One region of the Telluria mixta genome, then DNA from elsewhere that is predicted to be linked to it. Evidence: riboswitches for the same ligand, from Rfam matches in the RefSeq annotation. Region 1 holds a riboswitch; the other holds the start of a gene.
The links. Region 1 has a riboswitch for cobalamin ahead of P0M04_RS05035 (TonB-dependent receptor domain-containing protein). Riboswitches for the same ligand answer to the same signal wherever they lie in the genome.
Positions count from the first base shown of each region.

Region 2: it holds a riboswitch for cobalamin, as region 1 does, so the genes downstream of both, P0M04_RS00635 (TonB-dependent receptor) here and P0M04_RS05035 (TonB-dependent receptor domain-containing protein) in region 1, are expected to answer to the same signal.

Region 1 is NZ_CP119520.1:1,130,349-1,137,617, forward strand. Features, by position in the region: rRNA gene P0M04_RS05015 (16S ribosomal RNA) at 1-390, opposite strand, end outside; partial or broken gene cobT (nicotinate-nucleotide--dimethylbenzimidazole phosphoribosyltransferase) at 866-1,890, shown strand; gene P0M04_RS05025 (adenosylcobinamide-GDP ribazoletransferase) at 1,890-2,672, shown strand; gene cobC (alpha-ribazole phosphatase family protein) at 2,669-3,196, shown strand; cobalamin riboswitch at 3,191-3,425, shown strand; gene P0M04_RS05035 (TonB-dependent receptor domain-containing protein) at 3,494-5,338, shown strand; gene P0M04_RS05040 (FecCD family ABC transporter permease) at 5,358-6,380, shown strand; gene P0M04_RS05045 (ABC transporter ATP-binding protein) at 6,380-7,156, shown strand; gene cobO (cob(I)yrinic acid a,c-diamide adenosyltransferase) at 7,149-7,269, shown strand, end outside.
Region 2 is NZ_CP119520.1:140,396-147,664, reverse strand. Features, by position in the region: gene P0M04_RS00645 (hypothetical protein) at 1-729, opposite strand, end outside; gene P0M04_RS00640 (M1 family metallopeptidase) at 726-2,864, opposite strand; cobalamin riboswitch at 2,912-3,137, shown strand; partial or broken gene P0M04_RS00635 (TonB-dependent receptor) at 3,208-5,189, shown strand; gene P0M04_RS00625 (thiol:disulfide interchange protein DsbA/DsbL) at 5,357-6,019, shown strand; gene P0M04_RS00620 (hypothetical protein) at 6,039-6,371, shown strand; gene P0M04_RS00615 (thiol:disulfide interchange protein DsbA/DsbL) at 6,424-7,092, shown strand; gene P0M04_RS00610 (ATP-binding protein) at 7,097-7,269, opposite strand, start outside.

The DNA.
Region 1 (7,269 bases):
ATTGCTGGATCAGGCTTGCGCCCATTGTCCAAAATTCCCCACTGCTGCCTCCCGTAGGAGTCTGGGCCGTGTCTCAGTCCCAGTGTGGCTGGTCGTCCTCTCAGACCAGCTACTGATCGTCGCCTTGGTGAGCCTTTACCTCACCAACTAGCTAATCAGATATCGGCCGCTCCAGGAGCATGAGGTCTTGCGATCCCCCACTTTCATCCATAGATCGTATGCGGTATTAGCGTAACTTTCGCTACGTTATCCCCCACTCTTGGGTACGTTCCGATATATTACTCACCCGTTCGCCACTCGCCGCCAGGTTGCCCCGCGCTGCCGTTCGACTTGCATGTGTAAAGCATGCCGCCAGCGTTCAATCTGAGCCAGGATCAAACTCTTCAGTTTAATTCCTGTTTTTGCTGATTTCTCAGCAGATCGCTCACTCAAAATACTGACCGTTACTCATTGCTGAGCAACGTATTTCTTTTGTGTGAACATTTGATAATTTAAGCATTCAGCAGCCGCTTACGCGACTGCTGGCACTTCATCAAACGCCCACACTTATCGACTGTTTATTGTTAAAGAGCTTCGTATTCGGTACTGCCTTGCTGCGTTTGCGAATCGTTTTGTTCGTCAGCAGCAGAGAAGTGAGATTATGCAGTGTTTCGCTTAACTCGTCAACTCATCTTTTTCATCAGCGCAAGCGGCGTTGTCAAACCACCTAGCTCAACTGTTTGATTTCGCTGAACTTTTCTTACGCTGCCGAAGCAGGACGCGAACTATAGCAAACCGGATCGGGGGTATGCAAGGGGCTTACCGTAAGAATTTTCGAATTGCTTCTGTGCTATCTTTGCCGGCTTCATCACCCCATGGAGTCCCCATGCGCATCGCCCCCACGACGAATCCCGATCTGGCCGCCGCCCTCACCGCCGCCATTAATAACAAGACGAAGCCACTCGGCAGCCTGGGCGCGCTCGAACGGCTGGCCAGCCGCCTGGGCCTGATCCAGGACACCGTCACGCCCACGATCGAGAAACCTGCCATCCTCGTGTTCGCCGGCGACCACGGTGTCGTCGCGGAAGGCGTGTCCGCCTACCCGCAGGACGTCACATGGCAGATGGTCGAGAACTTCCTCGCCCAGGGCGCCGCCATCAACGTGTTCGCGCGCCAGAACAATATCGACCTGCACGTCGTGGATGCGGGCGTCAATCACGACTTCGGCGCGCGCCCCGGCCTCGTCGACCGCAAGATAGCAAACGGCACGCGCAACTTCGCACTCGAGCCGGCGATGACGCAGGCGCAGTGCGCGACCGCGCTGGAACATGGCGCCGCCCTCGCGGCCGACCTGCCCGGCAACGTGGTCGGCTTCGGCGAGATGGGCATCGGGAATACGACGGCGGCAGCAGCCCTGATGTACAAGCTGACGGGGATTCCCGTCGCGGAGTGCGTCGGCGCCGGCACCGGGCTGTCGCCGGAAGGCGTGCTGCGCAAGCAGCGCGTGATCGAAGCGGCGGCCGGGCGCCATGCGGGCGTCGACGCCCCCTCGCCGTGCTGGCCACGTTCGGCGGCTTCGAGATCGCGATGATGGCCGGCGCCATGCTGAAAGCGGCCGCGCTGCGCAAGGTCTTGCTGATCGACGGCTTCATCGTCACGAGCGCCCTGCTCGTCGCGGCGCGCATCGAACCCGCGATCCTCGATTACTGCGTGTTCGCGCACTGCTCCGACGAATCCGGCCACCGCCGCATGCTCGATGCGCTCGGCGCGGAGCCGCTGCTGCAGCTGAACCTGCGCCTCGGCGAAGGCACGGGCGCCGCGCTGGCCCTGCCGCTGCTGCATGCAGCTACGAACTTCCTGAACGAAATGGCGACCTTCGAGTCGGCCAGCGTCAACGAAAAATCCGCCTGATGCATCAAGTCCGCCTGTTCTTCATCGCCCTGCAGTTCTTCACGCGGCTGCCGATCCCGGCGTGGGTCGGCTTCGAGGCCGCGTGGCTGCAGCACGCGTCGCGCTACTTCCCGCTCGTCGGCGTCGTCGTCGCGGCCATCGCAGCCGGTGTGTACTACGCGGCCGCGCTCGTGCTGCCCGCGCCCGTGGCGGCCGTGCTGTCGACGGCTGCGTCGATCTATATTACGGGCGCTTTCCACGAGGACGGCTTCGCCGACACGTGCGACGGCCTCGGTGGCGGCATGACGAAGGAACGGGCGCTGGAGATCATGAAGGATTCGCGCGTCGGTGCGTATGGCGCGATCGGTATCGTGTGCATGCTGGCGACCAAGCTGTCCGCGCTGGCGATGCTGCCGCCGCGCGTGGCCGTGGTCGCGCTGTTCGTCGCGCATCCGCTCTCTCGTCTCGCCGCGACGGCGCTGATCTGGAAGCTGGACTATGTCCGCGGCGAAGGCAAGGCCAAGCCGCTGGCGCAGCAGATGACGAACGCGGAATTCGCGATCGCGGCGCTGACCTGCCTGCTCCCCGCAGCGTATATGTTGGCCACCGATGCGATGACACCGGCCGCCATACTGGCCGCGATGATCGCAGCGGCACTCGCCGCGCTGTGGCTCGGCCGTTTATTCGTCCGGCGCCTCGGCGGCTACACGGGCGACTGCCTCGGCGCCGTGCAGCAGCTGGCCGAAGCGCTCATCTATATCGCCGTGCTGGCCACGCTGGGCCACGGTGCCTGGAACGCATGACGCTGTACCTGGTACGCCATCCGCAGCCGGACGTGGCGCCGGGCCTGTGCTACGGCGCCAGCGACGTCCCGGTCACCGACAGCGAACTCGCACGCGTGCATGCCGGACTCGCCGTACCGAGCGGCCTGCCCGTCTACGCCAGCCCGCTGCAACGCTGTGCCCTGCTGGCCGCACACCTGGCCCCGGGCCGCGTGACGCTCGATGCGCGTTTGGCCGAAATGAATTTCGGCGCGTGGGAGTTGCGCCCCTGGTCGGACATCCCGCGCGCCGACGTCGACGCCTGGACCGCCGACCTGCTCCACTACCGCCCCGGCGGCGCCGAAAACGTGCTCGACGTGGCCCGCCGCGTGCAAGCGTTCGTCGCCGATTTGCGCACACCGTCCGCGCTCATCGTCTGCCACGCCGGCACGATCCGCCTGCTGGCGGCGCTGCATGGCGGCGCACCGCTGGAACAGGCGGCACTGAACGCGGCGCAGACGCCGCATCGCATCGGCTACGGCCAGCTGGTCGTGCTGGGCGTATAATGTCGGCGTTTTGGTGCTCGCGCCCGTCTCTCGGGCGCAGTTAAACGGGAAACACGAAGCGCTCTTCAGACAAGCGCCAACGTGTGCTGCCCCCGCAACGGTAAGCAAGTGCCGGCACGCCTCTCACGCGTGCACGGCAACCGTCCCCACATACCACTGTGCATCCGCATGGGAAGGTCGGACGGCCATACTCGCCAGCCCGGATACCGGCCAAAAGGTGGAAGCGCGATTCATCCAGCGCTTCTGTTCATCTGGCTGACGGGGACGTCGGCCGGTTGGTCTACACAATAAAAAGTCATGTCCTTTCCTGTTTCCCGGCTGGCGGCCGCGCTTTCGCTCGCATTCGCTGCCGCCGCATCGGCCCACGCCGATCCCATTCCCGACACCGTCATCGTCACCGCCAACCGCACGCCGCAACGCGCCGAAGACGTCATTCCCGACACCGTCGTCATCTCGAGCGACGACATCGCCCGCGCAGGCGCCGGCTCCGTCGCCGACGTGCTGCGCCGCCAGCGCGGCATCGAAATCTCCCGCAACGGCGGCGGCGGTACCAACACTACCGTATTCCTGCGCGGCGCCAACAGCAACCAGGTCGTCGTGCTGGTCGACGGCGTGCGCATCGGCTCCGCCACCACGGGCGCGGCGTCCTGGAATGCGATCCCGCTGTCGGCCATCGACCACATCGAGATCGTCTACGGCCCCCTGAGCTCCCTGTACGGCGCGGATGCCATCGGCGGCGTCGTGCAGATCTTCACGAAGAAGAGCGCAGGCGCACCGATGTTCAGCGCCAGCGCGGGCGGCGGCACGTACGGCACGAACCAGTACGACGCCAGCGTGCACGGCTCGACGGGCGGTGCGCACAGCGTCACCTACGCGCTCTCCGGCGCACACGAAGAATCGGATGGCTTCTCGTCCACACGCCCTGGCTCGTCGAGCTACAACCCCGACGACGACGGCTACACGCGCAACAGCGTCAACGGCCGCATCGCACTGCGCCTGGCCGAGGGCCACGAGATCGGTGCGCAATTCATGCAGAGCCGCCTGAACGCGCAATACGACAGCGGCAAGTCGGACTTCGACACGCACAACCTTCAGGAACTCGACAGCTACAGCGTGTTCCTGAACGACCGCTTCCTGCCGAACTGGCGCAGCAGCGTCCAGGTGGCGCGCTCGGAAGACAAGCTGGGCAGCTTCACTGGCACGACGCCTTCCGGTACCTCGCAACTGAACACGCGCCAGGACGAATTCACGTGGCAGAACACGTTCGACATCGCCGGCGACACGCTGCAGGTGCTGGCGGGCCACCGCAAGGAACAAGTCCTGTCCAGCGCCATCAAGGACATCAACCGCACGCGCATCACGAATGCCGTCGCGGCGTCGTACGACCTGCGCCGCGGCAGCCACCTGCTCGACGTCAGCGCGCGCAACGACCATTCGGAATATGGCGGCAAGACGACGGGCGCCCTCGGCTACGGCTACGAATTCACGCAGGACCTGCGCGCCACGGCCAGCTACGGTACGAGCTTCCGCGCCCCCACGTTCAACGAGTTGTACTACCCGGGTTATGGCCTGACGTCGAACAAGCCGGAACGGGGCCGCAACGCGGAGGTGGGTGTGCAGTACCGCGTGGCCGGCGTCGACCTGCAGGCGAACTACTACCGCAACCGCCTGACCGACATGATCGTGTCCGTCACGCCGTGCCCGGGTCGCCCCAGCGGCAGCTGCGCCTACAACGTCGACCACGCCCTGCTGGAAGGCCTGACCCTGGCAGCAAGCACCCGCCTCGGCAACCTCGACCTGCGCGCCAGCGCCGACCTGCAGGATCCGCGCGACGAGACGACCGGGAAGCAGCTGGCCCGCCGCGCGCGCCGCCACGCCAGCGTCGCGGCCGACTACACCGCGGGCCAGGTGGACGCCGGCGTCGAACTGCAGGCCTCCGGCCGCCGCTTCGACGATGCCGCCAACGCCAATCGCCTCGGCGGCTACGGCCTGCTGAACCTGTACACTACCTGGCACATGACGCGCGACTGGTCGCTGCTGGTCCGCGTCGACAACGCGGCCGACAAGCACTACGACCTGGCGCGCAACTACGGCACCGCCGGGCGCACGTGGTTCGCAGGTATTCGCTACGGAGTTCGCTAACCCCATGTTCCGACGAGCCATGCACCCAGTACCACCGCCACTGCGCCAGCGCGCCATTCCGATCATCGTCACGCTGCTGTGCGTGGCGGTCGCCAGCCTGCTCGTCGCGGGCATGAGCGGATCGATTGCGGTCGCGCCGGCCGAGCTGCCGGATGCGGTGGCGCAGGTGCTGCGCGGCCGGCCGGAATCGCTGGCCGCGTCGCTCGTCGAGCTGCGCGCCGGCCGCGCGCTGATGGCCTTCGTCACCGGCGGCGCGCTCGCGCTGGCCGGCGTCATGATGCAGGCGCTGCTGCGCAATCCACTCGCCGATCCGTACGTGCTCGGCATCTCGGCCGGCGCGTCGGTCGGCGCGCTGTTCGCGCTGCTGATGATGTGCGCGGCCGCCACCGTGGACGGCGCGGCGATGGCCGGCGCGGTGACGGTTGCCCTGCTGCTGTACCTGCTGGCGCGGCGCGACATGCGCAGCGGGGTAGCGGCGGAAGGCGGTACGTCGATGCTGCTGCTGACGGGCACGATCCTGCAGGCGGCCAGCATGGCGCTCGTCACGCTGATGCTGTCGATTGCGCCGGAAGGGCGCCTGCGCAGCATGGTGTTCTGGATGATCGGCGACCTGGCCGGCGCGCCGCTGCGCATCCTGCCCTGGGTCGTGCTGGGCGCGGCGCTCGCGTACGCGCTGCGCAACGCGCGGGCGATGAACATGCTCGCGTTGCACGCGGAGGCCGCCGCCACGCTGGGCGTGCGCGTCGGCACCGTGCGCAAGGGCCTGTTCTTTGTGTCGGCCGTGCTGACAGCGAGCGCGGTGACGAGCGCCGGCGCCATCGGCTTCGTCGGCCTGATCGTACCGCACGCGTGCCGGTTCGCGTTCGGCCCGGACCACCGCGTACTCATCCCGGCCGCCGTGCTGGGCGGCGGCAGCCTGCTCGTGCTGTGCGATACGGTCGCGCGCACGGTCGTCGCGCCGACCCAACTGCCCGTCGGCGCCATCACGGCGCTGATCGGCGCGCCGGTCTTCCTGTATCAACTGCACCGCATGCACAAATGATGATCGCGACCCGACAACTGGAACTGCGCGCCGGCGACCGCGTGCTCGTGCACGGTCTGGACTGGGATGTGCGCGCCGGCGAATGCTGGTCCATCATCGGCCGCAACGGCGCCGGCAAGAGCACCTTGCTGCGCACCGTGGCCGGCCTGCGCGCGCCCGACGCCGGCACCGTCGCGCTGCACGACCGCCCGCTGTCCGCCTGGCCGCTGGAAGCGCTGGCGCGCGAACGGGCGTACCTGCCGCAGTCGCGCAGCGACGCGTTCGCGTACAGCGTGATGGAAACCGTGCTGTCCGCGCGCCATCCTTACCACGCGAACCATTACTGGGAACAGAGCGACGACCACCACGCGGCCGTGAATGCCCTCGCGGCGATGGAAGTCGATCATCTCGCCGCGCGCGACGTGCGCACCCTGTCCGGCGGCGAGCGCCAGCGCGCGGCCATCGCCGCGCTGCTCGCGCAGGACACGCCGCTGCTGTTGCTCGACGAGCCGGCGAACGCGCTCGACCTGGCGCACCAGGTGCGCACGATGTCGCTGCTGTCGCGCCTGTGCCGGCAAAGCGGCAAGACCATCGTGATGATCGGCCACGACCTGAACCTGGCACACAGTATCTCCACCCACGCCCTGCTGCTGATGGGCGACGGCAGCTGGCATGCCGGCACCGTCGACGACGCGCTGCAGGCACCGCTGCTGAGCAGCTATCTCGGCCACCCGATCGACGCGATCGAGAACAAGGGCCGCCGCATTTTTATTCCCCTGGAGACCCCTCATGACTGACCTGACCCCGGAACAAACCGCGGAACTGAACGAGCGCCACCGCGCGCGCATGGAACGCAAGAAGGCGGTCATCGACGCCAAGATCGCCGCGGCCGACAAGAAGATCGGCATCA
Region 2 (7,269 bases), 990 kb from region 1:
GATGCCGAGCCAGGTGCCCAGCAGTGCGAGTGGCCGGCGTACCAGCTGCCCGCAGCCGCGCCACCACGCGCCGATGACGGACGTGCGGCGGCGGTCGGCGGCCAGCATGGCGCGGCCGATGTCGACCGTCGCGTGGGCCAGCAGGAGCAGCACGACGGCCGCCAACGTGGCCAGGTGCGCGGCGCGTTCGGCGTCGGTTTCCAGCAGCGCCGTCTCCGCGACCTGGCCGGCCAGATGGTGGGCCGAGCTGCCGACCATGCCGGCCATCCCTAGCGGCACGACCGACCACGCGAGCATGCGCGCCATGCGCGGGTAAAACTGCGCGCCGGCGGCCAGCAGCGTGCCGGATGCGAGCGGCTGCGGTGCGCGTGCGGCCGCGAGCGCCATCCCGGCCAGCAGCGGCGACAGCAGCAACGTCAGCACCAGCGCGACGAGGCTGCCCGCGCCCAGCGCCGGCGCGTATTGTTCGCGTGCGGCATGCAGGATGTCGGCGTACGCGATCATGTCGAGGCGTCCCGCCAAACGTGCCGCGTACACCGAGTGATCGAGGCTGGCGGACAGCAGCTCCCACATGGGCAGCGCGGCGACGACGGTCGGCAGCAGCAGGAGCACGGCCCACCACAGCAGCAATCGCCATTGCAGCGCGGCGCGTGCCGCGTTTTGCACGCCGTGCGGGCCGGCCGCGCGCTGCGCGCGTGACGGGGATTCGAGGATCGTTTCGGTCGTCATAAGGTGGCGATCAGGGCAAGGAGGTAGTTGACGACGGCCGCGAACTCGAGGCCCCAGCGATGCGATGCGCTCGCATCCGGGTCGAGCGTGCGGCTGTCGTCGAGCTTGTTCACGTCCAGGTAGTGCAGCCGCTGCGGATCGAGTTCGGCGGAGACGGCCTTCGCCGGCTTCGTCCACGTGAACCTGTGCCAGCGTTCGTCGGCATCCCAGCGCGCGGTCTCGGTGCTGCCGTCGGCGAACTTCACGACGAGCGTCTGCGGCACCGGCGCGCCATGGCGGCGGACCGTCACGTCCGTGCGGTACGGGTACGGGCCGGTGCCGTCCGGATGCGTCTTGCGCCATGCCGCGCGCGCGGCGTCGATGCGCCTGTCGACGGCGCCCTGGCTCTCGTGCGCGCCGGGGAGTGGCACCAGCTCCGTGCTCGTGAGGTCGGCGATGCTGTCGTCGACGCGGGACACAGCGTAGACCTGGCGGTCGAACGCGTCCTCGATGACGGCGCGCTGGCCCGTCACCTCGGCCAGCGTCTCGCGCAGGTCGGCGGTGCTCGGGTGGCGGAACTTCCAGCGCCGGTAGTATTCCTTGAACGCGCGCTCCATCGGCGCGCGGCCGATGCGCGCTTCCAGGTCGCGCATCAGGATCGCCGTGCGCGTGTAGACGGGGCCGATGTCCTGCAGGCGATGCCACGCGTTGGCGCCGGGCGGGTCGGCCGGGTCATGGCGCGGCGTGGCCGTGCGTTCGGCGTCGAAGGTCGGATAGCCGGGCGCGAAGCCGAGCCTTGCCAGCAGCGGCGTCGCGATGTACGCGAGCTGGCCCTGGTCGCGCATCATGCGGTTGTCCCAGTATTCGTTGAGGCCTTCGTCCAGCAGCGGTTCCTCGAATTCGTTCGACGCGAGCAGGCCGTAGAAATAGCTGTGGCCGAATTCGTGGATGGTGACGAAGGCGAGGGCGAACTGGTTCACAGTGCGCGGTTCGACGGTCCGGTAGGCCTCGGCCGTGAAGAACGTCGGGTATTCCATGCCCGCCGCTTCCTCCGCGTTGTAGGGCGGGATCACGATGGTCAGCGTCTTGTATGGGTACGGGCCCAGCGTGTTCGAGAAATACGTCAGCGATTCCTTGGCCGCCTTCAGCGCGGGCGCCGCGCTGGCCGCGAATTCGGGCGGGTACAGCACGGTCACCGTCACCGTCGGGCTGCCGGGGCCGGACCATGTGTCGACGAGCGGTTTCGCGGTCTGGTTGTCCGCTGTCCAGGCGAAATCGTGGACGTCGCCCTGCACGAAGCGCCACGTGCGCATCCCGTCCTTGTCGATTGGAGCGCCATGCGGTTCGCCCGTCGCGCCCACGGTGTAGTCGCGCGGGACGGTGAGCTTGACGTCGTAGCTGCCGAAGTCCGCGTAGAACTCGGAATTCAGGTGGTACTCGTGCACGTTCCAGCGCGGCGTCGTCGCGCCCCGTTCCCCCGGCAGTTCCAGCACGCCGATCTTGGGGAACCACTGCGCGACGAGGTGGAAGGTGCCGAAGTACCCGGCGCGCGCGACGACGCGCGGCAGTTGCGTGACGAAGTCGATGTCGAGCGTCGTCGATGCGCCCGGCGCCACGGCCTGCGGCAGGTCGAAGCGCACGACGGTGCGGTCCGTCGCCGGGCCGTTGTCCGGATGGACGAAGGTCCACGGCACGTTGGTGCCGCCTTGTGCGACGCGGTGCAGGGCGATGTGGCCCCACGCGTCCTTGATGTCGACGCCGGAGCGGAAGGTGCCGTCGCGCTCGCGCCGTTCGGTGAAATACGTGCTGCCCGCGCTCTCGAACGCGTTCATGTACAGGTGCAGGTAGACGCTCCTGACGGCGACGTTGCTGCGGTTGCGCCACGTGAGCCGCTCGCGGCCCGTGACCGTGTGCTTGACCGGGTCGAGCGTGGCGGCGATGTCGTAATGGACGACGCGGTCCGACAGCGTGGGCTCGCGGCCCGTGCGCGGGCCGCCCCACGCATCCGGGCTGCTGGGGATGCGGACGGCGGCGGCATCGGGCTTGGCCAGGGCGATGCCGTCGGGTGACGATGGAAGCTGCGGTGCGGCGAACACCGCCCCCGCCAGCAGCAGGACGGCGGCAAGGGCGAAGCGGACACTGAAACGAGGATGCATGCGGGACCCCTGGCGTGGCTGTTATTTTTGTGCCCACACTATACAGGTTATAATCTCGGGGTTCTGGTGCCCGCATGCGCGTCTGCGCGTGCAGTTAAACGGGAAACACGAAGCGGCGTCGCCACCGGCGGCGTGCCAACGTGTGCTGCCCCCGCAACGGTAAACAAGCGTCGCCGCATGGCGACAGGCCGCCCCGACGACCACTGTGCTTGCGCAGGAAGGTGGGGCGGTCCGTCTTGGAGCCCGGAGACCGGCCAGACAGGGGAAGCCGGCGTCATGCCGCGCTTTTGTGTACGCCGGCGTGCGGGGACGCTTGCCGGCGCAAACGAACACTGAACATCCTATGCATACTGCCGCCTCCACCCGCGGCGCGCCGGCTATCAAGCCGCTCGCGCTGGCCTGTGCCATCGTCCTGTCCTGTTCCACGAGCGCCGTGCGCGCCCAGGACGGCAACCCATCGACCGTCGTCATCACCGGTTCCCGCTTCCCGAGCGTGGAAACCCTGCGCCCGATCGGCGCCACCGTCATCACGCAGGACGACATCCGCCGCGCCGGCGTGAACGACGTGAACAGCGCGATCCGCAAGATCGGCGGCGTGTTCGGCCGCCAGAGCCTGGATTCGTCGCCCGACTTCGCGCTCGACCTGCGCGGCTTCGGCACCAACAGCGCGCAGAACATGGTGATCATGGTCGACGGCGTGCGCCTGAACGAGAACGAACTGGCGAACACCGTGCTGTCGACGATCCCGATCGACACGGTCGAACGCATCGAGATCACCCGCGGCGGCGGTAGCGTGCTGTATGGCGAAGGCGCCACCGGCGGCGTCATCCAGATCACGACGCGCCGCAACGTGGACGGCGGCCTTCACGGTTCCGTGTTCGCGGAAGGTGGCTCGTTCCACGAGCACGACGTCCGCGCGCAGCTGTCGCAGACGGCGGGCAACGTCAGCGCCGACATCGCCGTCGCGCGCCAGGGCTCCAATAACTACCGCCGCAACAGCGATTTCGACCAGACGACGGCCTCGCTGAACGTGCAGACCCGCTTCACGGGCGGCCGCGCCGGTATCCACGTCGAGAGCGCGCGCCAGGATTCGCGTCTCCCGGGTTCGCTGTCGCTGGCCCAGTTCGACGCCGACCCGCGCCAGGCCTCGACGCCGAACGACTTCGGCTCGCTGAACACGGACCGCGCAAACGCCTTCGCCGAATACCGCCTGGGTGCCGTCGACCTGGCAGCCGACCTGTCGCACCGCGAGCGCAACGTGCGTTCGAACTACCTGTCCTTCGGCTCGAACAATGCGTACGACGGCCGCCAGGACCAGTTCTCGCCGCGCGCCCGCTGGCTGTCCGACGTCGGCGGCATGCTCAACGAACTGGTGGGCGGTGTGGATTTCACGCGCTGGAAGCGCAAGACGACGGCCTCGTTCTCGAGCGCCGACGCGAGCCAGTCGTCGAAAGCCGTGTACCTGCGCGACGAGCTGCGCTTCGACCCGGCCCACGACGGCCGCATCGCCCTGGGCGCGCGCCATGAGAACTTCGACAAGAGCGTCGTGGACGCCGTGGGTGGCATCGCGCCGGAAGACCGCTCGCAATCGCAGAACGCGTGGGAGGCGCAGGCAAGCTATCGCGTGCACCCGCTCGTCGAGGTGTATGCGAAGGCGGGCAGAGCTACCGCGTGGCGAACGTCGACGAGAACGGCTACCGGTCCAGCCTCGATATCCTGAAGGCGCAGACGTCGCACGACCTCGAACTGGGCACGACGTTGCGCCATGCGCCGGGCGACGACAGCCGCACGCTTTCGGCGCGCGTGTTCCGCCATCGCCTGAACAACGAGATTTTCTACGACCCGACGCTGAACGGCGGCTGGGGCGCCAATACGAACCTCGATCCGACCGAACGCAAGGGCTTCGAGATCGACGCCGAAGCCGCGCTGGCGGCAGGCTGGCGCGCGAGCGCGCACCTGCAGCACGTGATCGCCCACTTCACGGACGGCCCGAACACTGGCCGCGAACTGGCGCTCGTGCCGAAGAACGTCGTGACGGCGCGCCTGGCGTGGGTGCCGGGCAATGGCCAGTCGGCGGACGTGGGCGTGCAATGGGTCGACAGCCAGCGCTACGGCGGCGACTTCAGCAATACCTGCGGCGCACGCATCCCGTCCTACACGACGCTCGACGCGCGCTACAGCATCAAGCTGGGTGCGTGGGAAGTCGCCGCGACGGGGCTGAACCTGGCGGACCGTCACTACTTCAGCAATGCGTTCTCGTGCAAGGGCGGTATCTACCCAAGCGATGGGCGCCAGCTGAAACTGTCGGCCCGGTACGACTTCTAACAAACCGGGGTCAGAGCCCGGTTTTGGGAAATTGCCAAAAATCGGGCTCTGACCCCGGTGTTGGTTACGACGGTAACCAATTGCAAGAAATAAGCCCCGGCTAAGGCTGACGACCGAAAAAGTGGTAATCTCGCGTCGTTCGCTTAACCAACCCAAGAAGGAAAACTATGCGTTCCCTGCGTTTTGCCCTGCTCGCCACCGTCCTCGCCGCCAGCACCGCTTTCGCTTCGCCGACCGACCCGAAGAGCGGTGTCGAGTACGTGACGCTCGCTCAGCCGCAACCGGTGCAGGCCACGGGTAAAAAGGTCGAGGTGATCGAGTTCTTCATGTACCACTGCCCGCACTGCAACGCGCTGGAACCGCAGCTCGAACAGTGGGTCAAAAAACAGGGTGACAACATCGTGTTCAAGCGCGTGCACCTGCCGTCGTCGGGCCCCAACGATCCGGAAGCGCACCTGCGCCTGACCTTGGAAGCGCTGGGCAAGGCCGAGGAATTCCAGCCGAAGGTGTTCAAGGCCTGGCACGTGGATCGCCTGCGCCTGAACACGGACGCGGCCATCATCGACTGGGTGTCGAAGAACGGTATCGACCGCAACAAGTTCCTGGAAGCCTGGAACTCGTTCGGCGTGACGACCAAGCTCCGTCGCCTGCAGCAGATCACCAGCGACTACAAGGTCGACAGCGTGCCGACCATCATCATCGATGGCAAGTACCAGACCTCGCCGGCAATGCTCTACAATTCGGTCAAGACCCAGAACGAGCCGGTCCTGTTCGGAGCCACGCTGCAAGTGATGGACGCCCTGGTTGCGAAAGCGGCCAAGTCAAAATAACAGGTAGAGAAACAGCGCAATGAGTGATGTCGAAGGCAAGATCCTGAAGATGTACGACAAGTCCAAACCGGACGAGGAACATCTGTTTGATTCGAGTAACTGGAACCACACGGCCTGGATACTCGTGATCGTGCTCGCAGGTCTTGCATTCTGGCTCGCCATTGCGCTGGTGAACGCTGAAAACCAGCGCAACGCGCTGATGACGAATCAATGCCAGGACCCCGTGTTCAAGGGCGAAGTCGACCGGCAATGCCTCCTGACCGTGCATTCGCGCGAACACTGGTGGGAACACCTGTGGTACGGCATGCGCCACGTGAAGCCGGAGCGCCCGGCGCCGGTCGGCCGTCGATAATTCCTTAAGGAAATGGTAACCTTCAGGTTTTCCACGACCTGAAGGATTGCCCATGCTTTTCCTGCGTGCCGCCGGCCTCGGCCTGCTGCTGTCCCTGTCGGTGTCTCTCGCCGGTGCATCGCCCGCCGTTCCGCAGAATGGCGTCGATTACGCTACGCTCGCCCGTCCGCAGCCCGTGCAGGCGAACGGCAACAAGGTCGAGGTCATCGAATTCTTCATGTACCACTGCCCGGTGTGCAATGCACTGGAACCGTTACTGGAGGAGTGGGTCAGGAAGGAAGGCGACCGCATCACGGTGCGCCGCATCCATTACCCGTCGACGGGACAGGCCGATCCGGAAGCGCACCTGTTCCTGACGCTCGAGGCGCTGGACCGGCTCGGGGACATGCACGAGAAAGTGTTCAAGGCGGTGCACGTTGATCATATTCGACTGAACAAGGACGACGTCATCATCGATTGGGCGGCGAAGAACGGCATCGACCGCGCGGCCTTCCTGGAGGCGTGGAATTCGTTCGGCGTGACGACACGCCTGCGCCAGCTTGAACGGATCGCGGCAAGCTACCAGGTCGACTCCGCGCCCACGCTCATCGTCGGCGGCCGCTTCCTGACGAACCCAGGCCTGCTGTCCCGCCAGATGGAAGGCGCCGATCGCGCAGACGTGTTCAAGGCCACGCTGCACGTGGCGGACAAGCTCGTCGACAAGGCCGCAAAAGGTCAATAGCGATTCAGGCCGACAGCACGCCGTCCGGCAGGCTGATGACGAAGCGGGCGCCGCCCAGCGCCGATTGCTCGACTTTCAGATGGCCGCCATGCAGGGAGATCGCCTTGTGCGCGATCGACAGGCCGAGGCCGAAGCCGCCGGTGGCGCGGTCGCGGCTGCGGTCGAGACGGTAGAACG